DNA from 4 places in the Pseudomonas sp. PA-7-1E genome. Region 1 is predicted to be linked to each of the others. Evidence: predicted binding sites of a transcription regulator. Region 1 holds the regulator's gene; each other region holds the start of a gene.
The links. Region 1 encodes FliA, which starts transcription of late flagellar genes. Its sites were predicted from a motif close to CTAAAGTTTNNNNNNNNNNNGCCGNTAA; they were not measured.
Positions count from the first base shown of each region.

Region 2: the regulator FliA is predicted to act here: its motif matches at 1,924-1,951, upstream of GIW79_RS27735 (methyl-accepting chemotaxis protein).
Region 3: the regulator FliA is predicted to act here: its motif matches at 2,905-2,932, upstream of GIW79_RS29695 (methyl-accepting chemotaxis protein).
Region 4: the regulator FliA is predicted to act here: its motif matches at 2,340-2,367, upstream of flgM (flagellar biosynthesis anti-sigma factor FlgM).

Region 1 is NZ_WKFA01000008.1:45,300-50,119, reverse strand. Features, by position in the region: gene GIW79_RS07620 (chemotaxis protein CheA) at 1-530, opposite strand, end outside; gene GIW79_RS07615 (protein phosphatase CheZ) at 542-1,330, opposite strand; gene GIW79_RS07610 (chemotaxis response regulator CheY) at 1,349-1,723, opposite strand; gene fliA (RNA polymerase sigma factor FliA) at 1,891-2,631, opposite strand; gene fleN (flagellar synthesis regulator FleN) at 2,628-3,461, opposite strand; gene flhF (flagellar biosynthesis protein FlhF) at 3,567-4,820, opposite strand, start outside.
Region 2 is NZ_WKFA01000081.1:11,056-15,875, reverse strand. Features, by position in the region: gene GIW79_RS27750 (DMT family transporter) at 1-551, opposite strand, end outside; gene GIW79_RS27745 (hypothetical protein) at 648-812, opposite strand; gene GIW79_RS27740 (CPBP family intramembrane glutamic endopeptidase) at 973-1,764, shown strand; gene GIW79_RS27735 (methyl-accepting chemotaxis protein) at 1,981-3,546, shown strand; gene GIW79_RS27730 (hypothetical protein) at 3,710-4,558, shown strand; gene GIW79_RS27725 (hypothetical protein) at 4,644-4,820, shown strand, end outside.
Region 3 is NZ_WKFA01000040.1:7,246-12,065, forward strand. Features, by position in the region: gene GIW79_RS21150 (SDR family oxidoreductase) at 1-269, shown strand, start outside; gene GIW79_RS21155 (LysR family transcriptional regulator) at 338-1,243, shown strand; gene GIW79_RS29695 (methyl-accepting chemotaxis protein) at 1,301-2,788, opposite strand; gene GIW79_RS21165 (TonB-dependent siderophore receptor) at 2,973-4,820, opposite strand, start outside.
Region 4 is NZ_WKFA01000031.1:1,228-6,047, forward strand. Features, by position in the region: gene GIW79_RS18820 (MFS transporter) at 1-554, shown strand, start outside; gene GIW79_RS18825 (flagellar brake protein) at 615-1,364, opposite strand; gene GIW79_RS18830 (flagella synthesis protein FlgN) at 1,461-1,931, opposite strand; gene flgM (flagellar biosynthesis anti-sigma factor FlgM) at 1,980-2,303, opposite strand; gene flgA (flagellar basal body P-ring formation chaperone FlgA) at 2,445-3,209, opposite strand; gene GIW79_RS18845 (chemotaxis protein CheV) at 3,284-4,216, shown strand; gene cheR (protein-glutamate O-methyltransferase CheR) at 4,259-4,820, shown strand, end outside.

The DNA.
Region 1 (4,820 bases):
GGCTGCACCGGCGCTTCAGCTTCGGCCTTGACCGCGCTGAGGGAGTTGAGCAGTTGTTCGAACTCACTGTCGGTCACGTCCGGCTCGGCTTGCGCCACCGGCTCCGGCGCAGCCTCGACCACCGGCGCAGCCGCGGTGTCGGCAGGTTCGGCCAGGCGCGCCAGGGCGGCCAGCAGTTCCGGCGTGGCAGCGGTGATCGGTGCACGTTCACGCACCTGGCTGAACATCCCGTTGACCGCATCCAGTGCTTCGAGAATCACGTCCATCAATTCCGAGTCGACGTGACGCTCACCCTTGCGCAGGATGTCGAAGACGTTCTCGGCGATGTGGCAGCACTCCACCAGCTCATGGAGCTGGAGGAAGCCGGCGCCCCCTTTTACAGTGTGAAAACCGCGAAAAATTGCATTGAGCAGGTTCGCATCATCCGGTCGGCTTTCCAGCTCGACCAGTTGTTCGGACAGTTGCTCTAGAATTTCGCCGGCCTCTACAAGGAAATCCTGAAGGATTTCTTCATCGGCGCCGAAGCTCATGTGGGTGCTCCTTAGAAGCCTAAACTGGATAACAGGTCATCTACGTCATCCTGACCTGACACAACGTCTTCACGTTTATCGGCATGAATCTGCGGACCTTCACCCTTGGCGAGATGTTTTTGTGGATCTTTTTCAGAGAGGATCGCTTCACGGTCATGTTCGATGCCGGCAAAACGATCGACCTGGCCGGCCATCAGCACCAATTTGAGCAAGTTGCTTTCCACTTCGGTAACCAACTGGGTCACGCGCTTGATCACCTGGCCGGTGAGGTCCTGGTAATCCTGGGCCAGCAGGATGTCGTTGAGGTTGCTGGCCACCGTGCGGTTTTCCTGTTCGCTGCGCGACAGGAACCCGTCGACGCGACGCGCCAATTCACGAAACTCTTCAGCGCCCACTTCGCGGCGCATGAAGCGGCCCCAGTCCTGGCTCAAGGCCTGGGCTTCGGTGGCCATGCCGTTGACCAGGGGCGTGGCGTTTTCCACCAGGTCCATGGTGCGGTTGGCCGCTGCCTCAGTCAGCCTGACCACATAGGACAGACGTTCAGTGGCATCAGTGATCTGGGAAATTTCTTCGGCCTGGGGCATGCGCGGGTCAATCTGGAAATTGACGATTGCGCTGTGCAGCTCGCGTGTGAGCTTGCCCACTTCCTGGTACAGGCCGCGGTCACGGGTCTGGTTAAGCTCATGGATCAACTGCACCGCATCGGCGAACTGGCCTTTTTCCAGGCTGTCGACCAACTGGTGAGCATGTTTTTTCAGGGTCGACTCAAAGTCGCCCTGTGACGTTTCGTTATGCTCCATAGCTCCCCCGCGATGGCATTAGCCGTGGATGCGTTCGAAGATTTTCTCGATCTTCTCTTTCAAGGCCAGTGCCGTGAATGGCTTGACCACGTAACCGTTGACCCCGGCTTGGGCGGCTTCGATGATCTGTTCGCGCTTGGCTTCGGCGGTCACCATCAGCACAGGCAGGCTGCGCAGTTTTTCATCGGCGCGCACATGGCGCAGCAGGTCGATACCGGTCATGCCCGGCATGTTCCAGTCGGTCACCAGAAAGTCGATGCTCCCGCTGTTGAGGATCGGAATGGCCGTCAGGCCGTCATCCGCCTCGACCGTGTTGGTGAACCCAAGGTCACGCAACAGGTTTTTAATGATCCGCCGCATCGTTGAGAAGTCATCAACGATGAGGATTTTCATGTTCTTGTCCAATTCGACCTCCAAGCAGTCTTAAACGCGCCCAGCACCTGGACGCGCCATTTCAATCAACAGGCGTTACACAAAAAGGACTGCCCAGGGCACCACGGCACATAGCCGCGAAACCTTGCGATCTCACGGCAGCGTCTGCAGTGCCCCCACACTGCCTGTCAGCGCGCGCGCCACTCGGCCAATCGGCCCCGCAAGCGGGCTGCGCACTGGCTATGCAACTGGCTGACACGCGATTCGCTGACCCCCAGGACCTCACCGATTTCCTTGAGGTTAAGCTCTTCGTCGTAGTACAGCGCCAGCACCAGCCGCTCACGCTCTGGCAAATTGGCGATTGCATCGGCCAACGCGCCCTGGAAACGTTCATCTTCCAGGTCGCGCGACGGCTCCGTATGCGCGCTCGCGCCGTCCTCGTGCAGCCCTTCGTGCTCGCCGTCCTGTAAAAGGTCGTCGAAACTGAACAGGCGGCTGCCCAAGGTATCGTTCAAAATCCCGTAGTAATCGTCGAGACTCAATTGGAGTTCGGCCGCAACTTCATGATCTTTAGCGTCACGGCCGGTTTTTGCTTCAATTGCACGAATTGCATCGCTGACCATGCGCGTATTGCGGTGTACCGAACGCGGCGCCCAATCGCCTTTACGCACTTCATCGAGCATCGCGCCACGGATACGGATACCCGCATACGTTTCGAAACTGGCACCCTTGCTGGCGTCGTATTTGGTCGAGACTTCAAGCAGGCCGATCATGCCGGCCTGGATCAAGTCTTCGACCTGCACACTCGCAGGCAGGCGCGCCAACAGGTGATAGGCAATGCGCTTGACCAACGGCGCATAGCGCTCGATCAATTCGCCCTGGCTGTCACGTGCCGACTTTTTGTAAAGGTTGTAGCCGCTGGATGTCATAGCACCGGTCCTGCGCTCGTCTGATGCACCAAACGCTCGACGAAAAACTCCAGATGCCCCCGCGGGTTGGCGGGCAACGGCCAGGTATCGACCTTCTGGGCAATGGCCTTGAACGCCAGTGCGCATTTCGAACGAGGGAACGCTTCGTAGACCGCACGCTGCTTTTGCACGGCCTTGCGCACACACTCGTCATAGGGAACTGCGCCGACGTATTGTAAAGCCACATCGAGGAAGCGGTCCGTGACCTTGGTCAACTTGGCGAATAGGTTGCGCCCTTCCTGCGGGCTCTGGGCCATGTTGGCCAGAACGCGGAAGCGGTTCATGCCGTAGTCACGGTTAAGCAGCTTGATCAGCGCGTAGGCATCGGTGATCGAGGTGGGCTCGTCGCACACCACCAACAGCACTTCCTGCGCTGCGCGCACAAAGCTGACCACCGACTCGCCGATCCCGGCGGCGGTGTCGATCACCAGCACGTCGAGGTTGTCGCCGATGTCGCTGAACGCCTGGATCAGCCCGGCATGCTGCGCGGGGCTCAGGTGCACCATGCTCTGGGTGCCCGAGGCCGCCGGCACGATGCGAATGCCTCCGGGGCCCTGGAGCAGCACGTCGCGCAGCTCACAACGGCCTTCGATCACATCGGCCAGGGTATGTTTGGGTGTCAGCCCCAGCAGAACGTCCACGTTCGCCAAGCCCAGGTCAGCATCCAGCAGCATGACGCGACGGCCAAGCTCTGCCAGGGCCAGGGACAAATTCACTGACACGTTAGTTTTCCCGACGCCACCTTTGCCGCCGGTCACCGCGATCACCTGTACGGGATGCATGCTGCCCATTTTATTTCTTTACCTTGTCTTGCTTAGACGCAGGCTACATGGCTTGGCCGCGTGAATCGCTTGCAGACCATCGATGTAGGTACATTTCACGGTGTTCATCCTGCCTCAACCCACCCGTTTAGCCGGGTGGTGGTAAAGGTCGGCGAACATATCGGCCATCGCTTCCTCGCTAGGCTCGTCTTGCATTTGCACACTCACGGCACGGCTGACCAACTGATGACGGCGCGGCAGATGCAGATCATCCGGGATCCGCGGCCCGTCGGTGAGGTAGGCAACCGGTAACTCATGGCTGATGGCCAGGCTCAACACCTCGCCCAGGCTCGCGGTTTCGTCGAGCTTGGTGAGGATGCAACCGGCCAGGCCGCAACGCTTGTAACTGTGATAAGCAGCGGTAAGAACCTGTTTCTGGCTGGTGGTTGCAAGCACCAGGTAATTTTTTGACTTGATGCCTCGCCCGGCCAGGCTTTCGAGCTGCATGCGCAGCGCCGGATCACTGGCTTGCAGGCCGGCGGTATCGATCAGCACCACGCGCTTGCGCAGCAACGGGTCGAGGGCATTGGCCAGGGACTGGCCCGGGTCGACATGGGTCACCGGCACGTTGAGGATGCGGCCCAGGGTCTTGAGCTGCTCCTGAGCGCCGATACGGTAACTGTCCATGCTCACCAGGGCGATATTCTGCGCGCCGTATTTAAGCACGTAACGGGCCGCAAGCTTTGCCAGGGTGGTGGTCTTGCCCATGCCGGCGGGGCCGACCATGGCGATTACACCGCCCTCTTCCAGGGGTTCGATTTCCGGCGTGGCAATCATGCGCGCCAAGTGCGCCAGCAGCATGCGCCAGGCCTGCCGCGGCTCTTCGACTTCAGCGGTCAAGGCCAGCAGGTCGCGGGACAACGGGCCGGACAGGCCGATGCGTTGCAGGCGACGCCAGAGGTTGGCTTGCTGCGGCTTGCTGCCTTGCAGTTGGGTCCAGGCCAGCGAGCCGAGCTGCACTTCGAGCAATTCACGCAGGCCGTTGAGTTCAAAACGCATCGAGTCAATCACGCGCTGGTCAACTGCGGCAGCCGGGGCAGGCGCTGCAGGACGCGGCGGTTCGACAAAGGTGGGTTCAACCAGCGGCTCGGCGGCGGTCAGCGGCAGGCCGGCAAACAGCTGGCGATTGGTGCTGGCATCGCTGTCGCCACGCATGCTCAGTTCAGCCTGGGCCGACACAATGCGCGAGGCGGTCTTGCGCAGCTCGTCTTCGAGCTCCATGTTTGGCACGCGCGGGGCCAGCGCCTGGGGCGTGTAATCCAGGGCAGCCGTCAGCTCGACACCGCCGGCAATCCGACGGTTACCGATAATCGCGGCATCGGCGCCCAG
Region 2 (4,820 bases), on a different contig from region 1:
AGTGGCAGCGTGCCCAAAGGATTGTCGGTGATGCGCTTTTGCATGATCGAGCCAAACGTCATGCTCGCCAGCGCCAGCAGCCCGAACAGCATCCCCGCCAGGGACATGCCCGCCAGCCCGATGCCCTGATACACCACCATAATCAAGCCAGCCAGCCCCAACCCCAGGCCGAACAGCCGGCGCCAGGAGCGTTGGCGCTCCATCAGTACCACGGTAAGGATCGGCTGCACGCCCATGATGGTCGCCATCACCCCAGGGGTGACGTTGAGGTCCAGGGCCAGCAGATAGAAGATCTGATAGGCCCCCAGCAAAACCAGGCCCGTCGCCGCCGCATACAGCAGCGGCTTGCCGGGACGTGGCAGCTTCAACTTGAGGAGCGGGACCAGCACTACCAACCCCATCAGGGCAATGGCAAACCGGATCAACAGAAAGGCAAAGGGCGACGCATGGGCCAGGCCCAACTTGGAGAAGATCGCCCCGCTGCTCCACAGCAAGACAAACACGCTCGTCGAGGCCGCCGCGGCCACGGATTGTTTCGAAAGCACAGACATGGTTACCACCTGTTATCAGGCAAAAAAGCCGACTCAGTAAAAAACTGAATTTCAGTAGGTTTTTTCAGGCAGGCACGGGCAACAGCGAATCGCTGATCAGCCCGAAATGCCAACACCCGGCGGTGATACGACTGCGTACACCGGCGTGCTACTGACAGGTGGGGGGTAATGACTGATCTGCGCAGGCTGCTTGCCACGGCACGGCACGACCACGGCGTTGACCGCTGAATCGACTACCGCTATGCGCTGGGAAGCTGGCATGTGCTGATCTTTTTGAAGGGATATAAAGACGCGACGACTATAACCAGCCGCAAACATACTTTGCAATCCTTTCCCCCTTGCCTTGTACATGGAGGCGTTTTCATGCCCTGGAACCTGGCCACTCGCTATAATGCCGCCCGGATTTTTCGAAGGATTTCACATGATTGCTTTGCCCTGGCTGTACCTCACCCTACTTTCCATTGGCTATGTCGTGGCTTTGATCTACGGCCAACTGGGCGTACTGGCGGCGGTCTCCATCGCACTGCTGCTGGTGGCCGGGTACGCCGTGCGCCAGCAACGCAACCCTTGGGCACGCTACTTGGGCCAAGGCTTGTTTATCGTACTGGCCCTGGGCCTGGTGATGCACTGGCTGCCGGGTTTCTATAACGGCCGCGGTATTGCGCCCCAGCGTTTAACTCCGGACTCAGTGCCCTTCTCGATGTACCTGAACCAGGACAAGCCCCTGATAGGCTTCTGGCTGTTGCTGGCCTGCCCGTGGATTGTGGCGCGACGCTCATTGCGCCTGTCGATCTGCGTCACCGCCCTGGCACTGACCCTGACCGCCATCGTCGCACTGGGTGGTGCCGCACTGATGGGAATGATCAGTTGGGCGCCGAAATGGCCGGACCAGGCATGGCTGTGGGTACTCAATAACCTGCTGCTGGTGACGCTGGTGGAAGAAGCGCTGTTTCGTGGCTATGTTCAGGGCGGCCTGAGCCAACGTTTCAAACACTTGCCCTACGGCGAGAACCTTGCGCTGCTGCTGGCTTCGCTGTTATTCGGCCTGATGCATTTCGGTGCGGGTTGGCAATGGGTGACGCTGGCCAGTATTGCCGGGGTCGGTTACGGCCTGGCGTATCGCTTTGGCGGGCTCGGCGCAGCGATTGCCACGCATTTTGGCTTGAATCTGCTGCACTTCGGCTTGTTCACCTACCCAATGCTGGCCAGCTAAGCCTGCCCGACTGTAAGAACGAGCTGTTGTGGCGACGGAGCTTGCTCCCGCTCGGGTGCGTAGCGCCCGCAAGTTGTTTGGGGCCGCTTCGCAGCCCAGCGGGAGCAAGCTCCCTCGCCACAGTCGGCACTCTGCTCCCAGGATTGTTGCAAAAATAAGTTAAATAAATGCCCAGCATGGCCGATAACCCCTGAAAGCCTTGCGGATTGAACAATCATGCGTAATAACCAACCCGTTACCCAGCGCGAACGTACCTTCCCTGCTCAGCAACGGTTGATCTCCACCACAGATGCCAAGGGTGTCATTACCTACTGCAACGACGCGTTTGTCGAAATCAGTGGGTTCACCCGCGAAGAACTGGTCCGTGCTCCGCACAACCTGGTGCGTCACCCGGATGTGCCCTCGGCGGTGTTCGCACACATGTGGTCCACGCTCAAACAAGGCTTGCCATGGATGGGCATTGTCAAGAATCGCTGCAAGACCGGCGACCACTACTGGGTTAACGCCTATGTAACACCGGTATTCGACGGTAACCAGGTGATCGGCTACGAATCGGTGCGCATCAAGCCCACCGCCGAGCAGATCCGCCGGGCCGAGGCGCTTTATCAACGCATCAACCAGGGCAAGTCGGCGATTCCCCAGCGCGACAAATGGCTGCCGGTGCTGCAGGACTGGCTGCCGTTTATCCTGGTCAGCCAACTGAGCTTCATGATCGGCGCCACCCTCACCTCCCAGTGGGGCTTTGCCTTGGCGGCAGCGTTGTCCGTGCCGTTGGGCCTGCTGGGGCTGAGCTGGCAACAGCGCGGCCTCAAGCGCTTGCTGCGCCTGGCCGAGCAGACCACGTCCGACCCGCTGATTGCGCAGATGTACACCGACAGCCGTGGCGCCCAGGCCCGACTGGAAATGTCGATTCTCAGCCAGGAAGCGCGTCTGAAGACCTGCCTGACCCGCTTGCAGGACACTGCCGAGCACCTCAACGATCAGGCGGCACAGTCCAACACCCTGGCGCACAGCAGCTCCAGCGGCCTGGAACGTCAGCGTGTGGAAACCGAACAGGTGGCCACCGCCGTCAACCAGATGGCTGCAACCACCCAGGAAGTCGCCAGCCACGTGCAGCGCACCGCCGACGCCACCCAGGAAGCCAACCGCCTGACCGGTCGCGGCCGCGATATCGCCGGGGAAACCCGCGAGGCGATTCAGCGGCTTTCGGCCGCCGTTGGCGAGACCGGCGTGACCGTCACTCAACTGGCCAAGGACAGCGATGAAATTGGCGGCGTTGTCGATGTAATCAAGGGCATCGCCGACCAGACCAACTTGCTGGCACTCAACGCCGCTATCGAAGCCGCGCGTGCCGGTGAGATGGGCCGTGGTTTTGCGGTGGTCGCCGATGAAGTGCGCCAACTGGCGCAGCGTACGGCCGAATCCACCGGGCAGATCCATGCCCTGATCGCCAAGCTGCAACACACGGCGGCCGCGGCCGTGCAAACCATGGACGCCGGGCACCGCCAGGCCGAAGAAGGTGTGGCGCGGGTGATGGAAGCGGACCAGGCATTGGTGGGTATCAGCGAGGCGGTGGCCAATATCACCGACATGACCACCCAGATTGCCGCGGCCACCGAAGAGCAAAGCGCCGTGGCCGAGGAGATCAGCCGTAACATCAGCACTATTGCGCTGTTGGCAGACCAGACCTCAGAGCAGGCGATGAACTCGGCGCAGTTGAGTGAAGAACTGACTCATACGGCGAATACTCAGTACTCGCTGGTGGAGCGTTTTAACCGGTAGAACTTCAAGGGCTCACTTTCTCCAACAAGTGAGCCCCTTGCAGATGGCTATCACTCATCATCTTTTTATCACCAAGCATTCTATAAAACTGTCAATTCTCACAGTTAACCTTTGAACGCCTCCCTCCTTATAGTGTGAACCTGTCAAACAGGAGCACACCGCCATGTCCCGACCTGCCGATTCAAATAGCGCCCTGCATCCCTTCCCAAAAACCATGGGGCGTGTGCAATGGACTGAAAAATCATCGAACAACGAAAGAACATTGGAAGGCTGGGCTCTCCCACTGCACCTATCCGAATACAATAATCAGTATTGGGTCAAGTTGACGCTCCAGTCCCCAGACACTCAACAATCACTGTTACTGAAAATACCTTGCGACTCCATAAGTACATCACCTAACAAATCAATCAAGCAAAACCCGGAAGCCTTCACCCACCTGTACATTCAAGGTGCAAACAATAACGCACCTGAAACGGAAGAACGTATTAAACCTGTCGGCGACATTGAAGTAACCGTTGACGAAAGCACAGGGAACACAACGCTGAATTTCGAAGGTTCTTTCACTGACACAGCATCGGAATTACGCGAAATAAAATGCTGCTGTGAGTGGCCTGGAACTACCCTTGCCTCACAACATTCGATCTTTAAGTGGACAGAAGGACAAACTCAATACAAAACGGAGGGCTGGCTGGCCTACTCCAGTTCAAGCAAGGCATGGTATCTGACCAGCGAGGAGGGAGAATGGGGTACGCCTCAATACCGTGAGTGGGCTATTTATATTTACTGCGACGATGAAAATGAACAGATCATCGATGAAACATTTAAAAACGGCGATGAGAAATCAAATTTTTACTATGCTCCCTTCGGCGGTGGCACCTATGAAGGCGAATACAATGTAACGCTTACACTGACTCAGCAGCCGTTGCGCTGCGAAGCCACCTTTAAAAATAAAATCCGCGACCGTGTAGAGATGACTAACGGCACGTTTCAGCCTATAAAAGACTGCCCGTAGCCACATCATTTTCACGGATGTTCGTACAGTGAGACCTCAACCCCCTGACAAACTTAAACCCACCCCGATATAAAGGAGATTTATAATGTCGACCGACCTCTACTCCTTGGAAAACCAAGAAAACTCCACGTCTAAAAATACGTTTACGTGGATTAAATGCAACGAAAGTACATCTGCGCAAAAAGTGTATTTTTACCACAACAAAGATAAAACGCAATGGGCTATCGAAGGATTAATAGGATCTTATAAGGATAGGAACCTG
Region 3 (4,820 bases), on a different contig from region 1:
TTACGCGAGCGGCGGCGAAGGAGCTGGGCGTTCGGGGTATTTCGGTCACAGCAGTAGGGCCGGGGCCGATGGACACGCCGTTCTTCTACCCGGCCGAAGGTGAGGATGCGGTCAGTTACCACAAGACGGCTGCCGCGCTGTCGCCGTTCTCGCGCACGGGCCTGACAGATATTGAGGATGTGGTCCCGTTCATCCGTAACCTGGTCAGTGACGGCTGGTGGGTGACTGGCCAGACAATTTTGATCAATGGCGGCTACACCACCAAGTAAACGGTCAACGCACAGGCGCAGACGTGGTGAGCGCCGATCGATCCGTGCCCCCCGAGCATTGAGAGCCCATGGATAGAATCGAACAGTACCGCGTCTTCGTTCAGGTCGCAGAGCTTGGCAGTTTCATACAAGCGGCACGGCTGATGAGGCTGCCACGCGCAAGCGTGTCGGCCGCCATTCAACAGCTGGAGACCAATGCTGGCACTCGACTGCTGCACCGGACAACCCGCAAGGTCTCCCTGACCGCCGATGGCACCCAGTTACTGCTGAAGGCGCGCCAGGTCTTGCTGGACATCGATGATATCGACCAACTGTTTAACAGCCATCAGGAACAGGTCATGGGCCGTCTGGAAGTGGACGTGCCCAGCCGCATAGCGCGGCGCCTGGTGATGCCTGCGTTGGCCGAGTTTCTCCGCCGCTACCCTGGGCTCCAACTCGGCCTGGGCTCCACCGATCGCGCCATTGATTTGGTACAGGAAGGCGTTGACTGTGTCATTCGTTTTGGCACCCCGCAGAACAGCAGCCTGGTGGTGAAACCGTTGGGCAAGGTGTTGCTGGTCAATTGCGCGAGCCCCGCATACTTGGCGGAATTCGGGGTGCCCACACAGCCTTGCGATCTGCAAAACCGGCATGTCTGTATCGGCTACAGCACGAGCGCAGGCGGGCAGGAAACGGCCTGGGAATATTGCGTCGATGGCACCGCGCAGGCTGTCATGATGCCGAGCCGTGTGGTGGTCAATAATGCCGAAAGCTATATCGCAGGATGCTGTGCAGGGCTTGGCTTGATTCAGGTGCCGTTGTTCGATGTTCAGCATTTATTGGACAGCGGCGAATTGGTGGAGGTGATGGCGGCCTATCGGCCGGCCCCCATGTGCGTTTCAGTCCTGTACCCGACTCGCCGCCAACGCTCTCGTCGCCTTGGCGCGTTCATCGATTGGTTTGCCGCCTTGATGGCTCCGCATCTGGAACCTTGATGCACTCCAGCGCTCTGCCCACCTGTTCTCTCTGACTCGCCATGTTCCGGGTTGGGCTCAAGGATGAAATCTGCGCCCCAACGCATCCAGCCGCACCGCGATCGGTGGCAGGCGTTCGCTGCTGCGGGCGAGCGTCTCGACGTCGTCGGCGGTGTTCTGGGCGATGCTTTGCACCGACTGCAAGCGCTCGACGATCTCCAGGTTTGCCGAGGTCTGCTCGCGGGTGGTGGTGACGATGTGGCCGTTGAGTTGGTCGATGTGCGCGATGTCCTCGCCCACAGCCCGTAGCATGTCCACGGCCACCTGGCTGTCTGCCACGCAGCGCTCTACGCCTTCGCGGCTGGCGTGCATGGCTTCGACGGCTTGGCGGCTGCCGTGTTGCAGGCCCTCGATGATGCTCTTGATTTCCTGGGTGGAGAGGGCGGTGCGCTGGGCCAGGCTGCGCACTTCATCGGCCACCACGGCAAAGCCACGGCCTTGCTCGCCGGCGCGGGCGGCCTCGATGGCGGCGTTGAGGGCCAGCAGGTTGGTCTGGTTGGCGATGCTGCTGATCACTTCCAGCACCGAGCCGATTTGCTCTGCCTGCACCGCCAGGGATTCCACGGTCGACTCCGTGCCGTTGATGCGCGAGGCCAATTGGCTGATTTCATGTTGGGCGCGGCCGACGCTTTCCTGGCCGCGCACAATCTGCTGGCTGGCCTGGCCTGCATGTTCCACTGCCTGTTCGACCTGCACCGTAATGTGGCCCATGGCGTCTTCCATGCGCTGCATCGAACCGGTCATTTCGCCGATCTGGGCCAGTTGATGCCGTGCGCCTTTTTCCAGGGTGCCGCTCGCGCTGGCCAGTTCCTGGCCGAGCTGGCCCAGGCCATGGGAGTCGCGGGCGACGCCGTCGATCAGGTGGGTGAGTTGCTGCAGGAAGTGGTCGAACCGCTTGGCGAGGGATACGTGGGCCTTGCCTTCACCTTGGGCGGTTTCCACCGTGAACTGCGAGGTAACGGCGAGCATCTTCTCCAGCATTTCCTGGCTCTCCACCGCTTCGGCCTGGCTATGGAAGGCCAGGTAGAGCAGGGCGACGGTCTCCATCACCACATAGAAGGCGTGGACGAACACCATCGTCCAGCCGCCGTGATGCTCCATCACAAATACAGGAAAACCCTGGTGCTGCAAGGCATGGAACACCACGTGATGCACCGCGATGGTCAGTGCCGCCACCAAAATCGGCAGCCAGTCACGGTAGAAGGTCAGCACCGCCAACAGCGCGAAAATGCCGAAGTGGGATTCGATCACTCCGTGCGCCTGGTTGATGTGCAACGCCGCCATCACCATCAAGCCGGCGCCCAGTGCACAGCGCATCACGCGGGTGCCGCCGATGACGCGATACAGCGCCGTGAGCACCACGCCGGTGCCCCCACCGACGATCACGGCCTGCATGAGGGTATCGTGCCAGAACGCCAGGCCGAGGGAGAACAGGCACATCAGCCAGATCAATGCCAGCATGATGCGGTCGGCCTTGCGATAGTGCTCTTGAAAACGAACGGGCATTCACTCTTACTCCATGAGAGGGGGGCGTCGAGGTCAAGCAAGCACGCGGTGTGCCACACAGGCGCGCCGCTGTGGAGTCAAGCAGATATTCAGGATTGTTGCCGGTTACCCACGCGTTATCGGCATGTGGGCGTGGGACTTTAAGAACGGCTGCCCGAGCGGGCAGCCGAGGTGGGCATGGGGCTCAGAAACTGTACTTGGCGGTCAGCATCATATTGCGGGGGCTGCCATAGGAGTCGCCACCATAAGTCACTGAGTTGGAGATGGACTGGTAGTAGTGGCGATCGAAGATGTTGTTGGCATTGAGCTGCAAGTCCAGGTGCTGATTGACCCGGTAGCCCGCCATCAAGTCGGTGACGGCGTAGCCGCCTTGCTGGAGCCGGTAGTTGCTGCCATCCGCTAGCTTGATGTCGTTGTACATGCGGCTCTGCCAGGAGATATTGCCGCCGACCCGGAGTTTTTCCAGCGGGCCCTGGAAGTTGTAGCGTGTGGTCACTTTGAACAGGTGCTCCGGGATGTCGGTATCGAACTGCTTGTTGACCTTCTGCGGGTTGGCGTCGTCCTTGATGGTGTGGGTGCGCGCATAGGTATAGCCGCCGCCGACCTGCCAGTTTTCGGTCAAGGCGCCTTGCAGTTCGAAGTCGATACCCTGGCTGCGGATTTCGCCCGAGGCCTCGGCACAGGACGCCTGCGGGCAGTTGGGCACCACCACGGCCACGGCGCGGTTTTCCTGGTCGACGCGGAACAGCGCCACGCTGGCATTCAGCGCGCCACCAAAATATTCGCCTTTGACGCCAACCTCATAATTTTTACCGACGATGGGTTTGAGCGGAGTGCCGGCTGTGCTCTTGTCTTTTTGCGGCGTGAAGATGTCGCTGTAACTCACATAAACCGAATGCTGGTCGTCCAGATCGTAGATCAGGCCGGCGTAGCGGGTGAGGTTGCGGGTGACCTTGTAGCCGCCAGCGGCATCACGGTTGTCGTAGTCGTACCAGTCCAGGCGAGCGCCGAGGATCAGCTTCAGCGGGTCGGCCAGGCTCAGGCGGCTGGTCAGGTAGAAACCGTCCTGGGTGGTGACTTCGCGAACGTTGTTGGTGCGGGTGAAGTTCGGCTTGCCCGCATTGATCGGCCAGTTGAGGTCGTAGGGGCTGTAGTTGTGGGTGGTCATGTCGTAGATGCGCTTGCTGGCGCCCACCACCAGTTCATGGGTACGGCCGAACGCCTCGAACGGGCCGCTGGCAAAGGCGTCGAGCCCGGCCTGGTTTTCATCGTAGCTGGCCTGGTACACCGTGCGGGCGAGGGTGTCGTTGGTCCAGCGCGATTGGTAGGAGCCGGAGAACAAGGCGTTCTGTTCGGCATAGTTGGCGTTGACCTGCAGGCTCCAGTCGTTGGCCAGGCGCTGGCGCAGCTCAGCGAACACGGTGTTGATTTCCTGGTCCTTGTTCTCCCAATCGGTGCCTGGGTTATAGGAGCGCGACAGGCCCAGGTGGCGCCCATCCAGGCCGACCATCGAAGCGCCCCAGAAGTAGTTGGTCTTGTCCTTCTGGTTCGAGTAACCGAGGGTCAGGGTGGTGTCTTCGCTCAGGTCGGCTTCGGTGACGGCATAGAACAGGCCATGATCCTGCTCGGCCTTGTCGATAAAACTGTTGGCATCGCGGTAAGAGGTGACGACGCGGCCGCGCCAGGTGCCACTGTCATTGAGCGGGCTGGAGGCGTCGAGCTCGCCACGGTAATCGTCCCAGCTGCCGACGGCGCCGGTGAGGGTAACTTTCTGCTCATCCAGTGGCCGCTTGCGGATCAGGTTGATGGCGGCCGAAGGGTTGCCTGCGCCGGTTACCAGGCCGGTAGCGCCGCGCACCACTTCGACGCGGTCGAACATTGCCAGGTTCGGCTGGGCGCCTACCGACGCACCGTTGTAGCCGCTGGGGATACCGTCATACATGAGGTTGTCGATATCGAAACCGCGTGCGGTGAAGGCTTGTCGCCCAGGGCCGTTGGAATAATTGAGGAACAGCCCCGGCGTGGCGTTGAC
Region 4 (4,820 bases), on a different contig from region 1:
CGGTGACGGCCTTGCCGTTGGCAATCATGACGCAGGTTCCGCTGGAAGTGTTGTTCGTGGCGGGCTTCTTCTGTTCGCTGGTGCAGTTCTGCCTTTACCCTTTGGCAGTGGCCTTTTCCAACGACCATGTGGAAGGCGATCGTCGGGTATCGCTGACGGCCATGTTGCTGGTGACCTACGGGATCGGCGCCAGCGTGGGGCCGCTGTTGGCCGGTGTGGTAATGAAGCTATTCGGCAGCCAGATGCTCTATGCGTTTTTCAGCCTGTGTGCATTGATCCTGGTGTGGCGCATTCGCCCCAAGGCGGTGACCAACCTGCATCAGGTCGATGACGCGCCGCTGCATCACGTGGCGATGCCCGACAGCATGTCCAGTTCGCCTTTGGTGGCTGCCCTTGACCCGCGGGTGGATGAGCAGGTGGTACAGGATCAGATGCAAGTCACTGTGCCCGATCCAGAGCCTGCCCCTGAAACCGATGAGCCGACGAGCGAAGAGCCGCACGAGCCACCAGACCCGGACGAACATCCCCATGACTTAAGCAGGGCACGCCCCTGAACGAAAAAACGGGCAGATCCCATCAGGATCTGCCCGTTTTTTTATCTCAGCGTCTAACGCTTAGAGATCGTCGTCTTTATCGAAGCGCCGAGCTTCACGCTGTAATTGGTAGACAAAGCGTTCCACTTGTCGCTGCACCAAGCCACTCATGTTATGAAAGCGCACGCCGGCAAAGGTGGTGTTGATCTTGTCTTCGAAGTGCAGATAGCGCAGTTCCACAGAGGTGGTCATGCTGCCGAAGGGCAGGGCAGCGATAAAGCGATCATAGACCTGGCCTAACTGCAGACGCTCGGAGATGTCGCCTTCAAAGCGCAATTTGCAGCCGGTTGCCGAGATGTCCAACAGCTTACCGCTGACAGGCACCTTGAGCTTCTCGCCACCTAACTGAATATCCACCAATTGCGCGAGTTTCAGTGCGGCGCGGAAGGCATTGCGTCTTTGGTGGTAAACCACTTCGCCGGGCAGGCTGCCGCTGTAGATGCGGTGGCCGCCTTTCTCGCTGATGGTCAAGGTGCCGTTGCTTTCCCAGGCAACCCGCACGCCCTCATGGAAGCCTTCGATACGGAAGGCTTCGCCATTCTCAAGATAGCGTTCACCGTCGCGGGGAATCATTTCGTCCAGTACCAGCGTCTTGCTGTCCCGGTCGATGTCCACTAGGTAGCTCTGGAAGCGCTGGCTACGTTCGTGGAAAGTGATGATCAGCGGGTCATGGCTTTCTTGCAGCATCCGCAACGTGCTGGCGATTTCCAGAGGCGTGGTGAGCACCTTGGGTGGCTGCGGTGCATCTTCCGCATTAAGGGCGTTGAACACGGTTCTTCCATCTCCAGGCAAAATACGACTACACGCAAGAACCGGCATTTTGCCAGTATGTAGCGCGCCTTGAATAGGTCGCGCTGTAAACCGGCGTCAGGCTTGGCTGCGGGTGCTTGGTTTGATCAGGCGTGAGGTGGAGCCTTGGGCGTTATACAGGGCCGGAGGTTCTCCGCCGTGCAGTATGCGCAACTGATTGGTGGTGGTGGCTTGCTGAAGCTGGATCGACTGACCGTTGAGCAGGTTGGCTTCCTGGCACTGGGCGAGCAAATGATTGAGTTCTTTGCTTTGTGCCAGCAGTTGATCGCCGACTGAGGAGTGGCTGGCCAGTTGTGCCAGGCCATCATGATCGGCGGGCAGGCCCAGGCTGATCAGAATCTCGCTGCGTTTCTTGCCGTGCTGTTCGAGCAAGACAATCAGCGACTGTTTGCGCGCCAGGATTTCTTCCAGCAAGGGCATATCCCGGCCGTACAAGGCCAGTGATTCTTCCTTGAGCAGCTCGAGCAATTGTTGCGTCGGCGCCAGATCATCAATGATCAGTTGGAGCAAATGTTCGTCGTGGTGCATGGCTGGCCTTGGGTTTTAAGCGTCCAAAAGCCCTGCGCAGGCTTTTGCCTAGCGCTCGGCTTCGAAGTTGAGCAGCTTGCTGGCTACACGGTTGCTGTCGACTTTATAGCTGCCATCGGCGATAGCCTGTTTCAACTCGGCCACGCGGGCTTTATTGACGACGGGTTGATCGCGCAGCGAGTCAGTAACCTTCTGCAACTGTTGAGCCTCATTGCTCAGGTGTACCGATTCCCCACTCTGGCTGGCGGCGGCCTGTTCTGCTTTGGCAGGCAAGGGCTGCTGCTTGGCCTCTACGCTGTCCTTGGTACCGCCGGTGCGCGTATTGCCGGGCAAAGCCGGGGCGTTATTCAAACGACTGAAATCAATGACCATGTTGAAAAACCTCTGGGTATTTGGACGCTTGCCATGTTTTCGGCCATACCCGGGCAAACTTTAGGCTCGATTGACAATAAACCTGTACGGCTCAATATCCAGCACACAGTGTAGGAAAAGCTGGCATTTGATTCCAGTCATCTATAGCGCCACCTCGACCTGGCCTGGTGCCGTGACCCGCGCCTTGATCACGCGATTGGAGTTGAGGTTCTTGACGCGGATCTGTTCGCTCATGCCGCCATTTGACAGCGCCTCGCCCGGCATCCTGACGTTCAGGCCGCCGCTGCTGGCGGAAATTACCACCTGGTCACCCTTGCGAATCACCTCGGCCTGTTCCAGATGAACCAGCGTGAGGACTTGGTCGGTGACCACTGGCCGCGTGAGTTTCTGCCCGACGGCCTGGTCCAGCGACGTCAGGTAGCCCTGGTTGATCAAGCTGATATCCCGCTCGCGCAACGCCACGTCGTCGTAGCCGATGATGCCCGTGCGCTTCAACGGTCGCGCCACTACCACCACATCGCGATACAGCTTGACCTGAGCTGGTACGAAAACCGTCCAGGGCGAGGCGCCCTCACAGCGTACCTTTACGGTCACACGACCGATGGGCTGGGCGGGGCTTTCCAGAGTGGCTGTCAATTCCTTGTCGCACATTGGCATGCGCAAGCGAGGGTCCAACTGGTTGACCTGAATTTCATAACGCCCCGGCGTCTGGGTAGTCGCCAGATAATCTTCTACAGTGAACTCAAGAAAGCCTTGGGTGACGCCGATAAGTAGATCAGGCAGGGTGACGTTGTCGGCACGGGCCGTGACGCCCAGGCCCGAGACAAGCAGTGCCATCGCGGCGCAGAGCAGTCTACGGTAGCGTGAGCGGCCAGGGTGTCGGGAAACTGTCGTTTTAATATCCATACTCAGTAAATAGCAAAGCTCGTGCCGTTTAGTGTTGGGTACGCGTCGTACCCCTAGGATTTAGGAGTCTGGGCATGGCAGGTGTAATGGATTCAGTAAACCAGCGCACACAGCTGGTAGGGCAGAATCGCCTGGAGTTGTTGCTTTTCCGCCTGGATGGCAAACAGTTGTATGGCATCAACGTGTTTAAAGTGCGTGAAGTGCTGCAATGTCCCAAGTTGACGATCATGCCCAAGTCCAGTCCAGTGGTGTGCGGCGTGGCCAACATCCGTGGCGCGACCATTCCGATTCTTGACCTGGCCATGGCCACGGGGGCCGCGGGTTTGCAAGACCGCCAGAACCCCTTCGTGATCATCACCGAATACAACACCAAGACCCAGGGTTTCCTGGTGCGATCGGTGGAGCGCATCGTCAATATGAACTGGGAAGAAATCCATCCGCCGCCCAAGGGCACGGGGCGCGATCACTACCTGACGGCGGTGACGCGGGTCGATAACCAGTTGGTGGAAATCATCGACGTGGAGAAGATCCTCGCCGAAGTGGCCCCCACCTCGGAAACCATTTCCGTCGGGGTGGTGGATGCCGAAACGGCACACAAGGCGGTTTCGCTGCGTGTGTTGACCGTGGATGACTCTTCTGTAGCGCGCAAGCAGGTCACGCGTTGCCTGCAAACGGTCGGGGTTGAGGTGGTAGCGCTCAATGATGGCCGCCAGGCCTTGGATTACCTGCGCAAGCTGGCAGACGAAGGCAAGAGGCCTGAAGAAGAATTCTTGATGATGATCTCTGACATCGAGATGCCGGAAATGGATGGCTACACGCTCACGGCCGAAATACGTAACGATCCACGCATGCAAAAGTTGCATATCATCCTGCATACTTCGTTGTCGGGGGTATTCAATCAGGCAATGGTCAAGAAGGTCGGTGCGGATGACTTTCTGGCCAAGTTCCGTCCTGATGACCTCGCATCCCGGGTAGTCGACCGGATCAAGGCAGCAGATCACGGCTAGGGGATTTCCCCTGGCGGTCACACGATTTAAGAGGCGGCATCATTGTCTACGGGTAATTTGGATTTCGAACAGTTCCGGGTCTTCCTGGAAAAAGCCTGTGGCATATTGCTCGGTGAAAACAAGCAGTACCTGGTATCCAGCCGTCTCAACAAGCTGATGGAACAGCAGGGCATCAAGTCCCTGGGTGAGTTGGTCCAGCGGATCCAGGGGCAGCCGCGCAGTGGGCTCAAGGAAATGGTGGTCGATGCCATGACTACCAACGAAACCTTGTGGTTTCGCGATACCTATCCCTTTGAAGTGCTCAAGAACAAAGTCTTGCCGGAAGCCATCAAGGCCAGCCCGGGCCAGCGCCTGCGTATCTGGTCGGCGGCCTGTTCCTCGGGGCAGGAGCCGTACTCGATCTCGATGTCCATCGACGAGTTCGAGCGGACCAACATGGGCCAGTTGAAAGCCGGCGCGCAAATTGTGGCCACGGACTTGTCCGGCACTATGCTCACCAACTGCAAGACCGGTGAGTACGACAGCCTGGCGTTGGGCCGAGGCTTGTCCCAGGAGCGCCTTCAACGTTACTTCGATCCCAAAGGGGCGGGGCGTTGGGCGATCA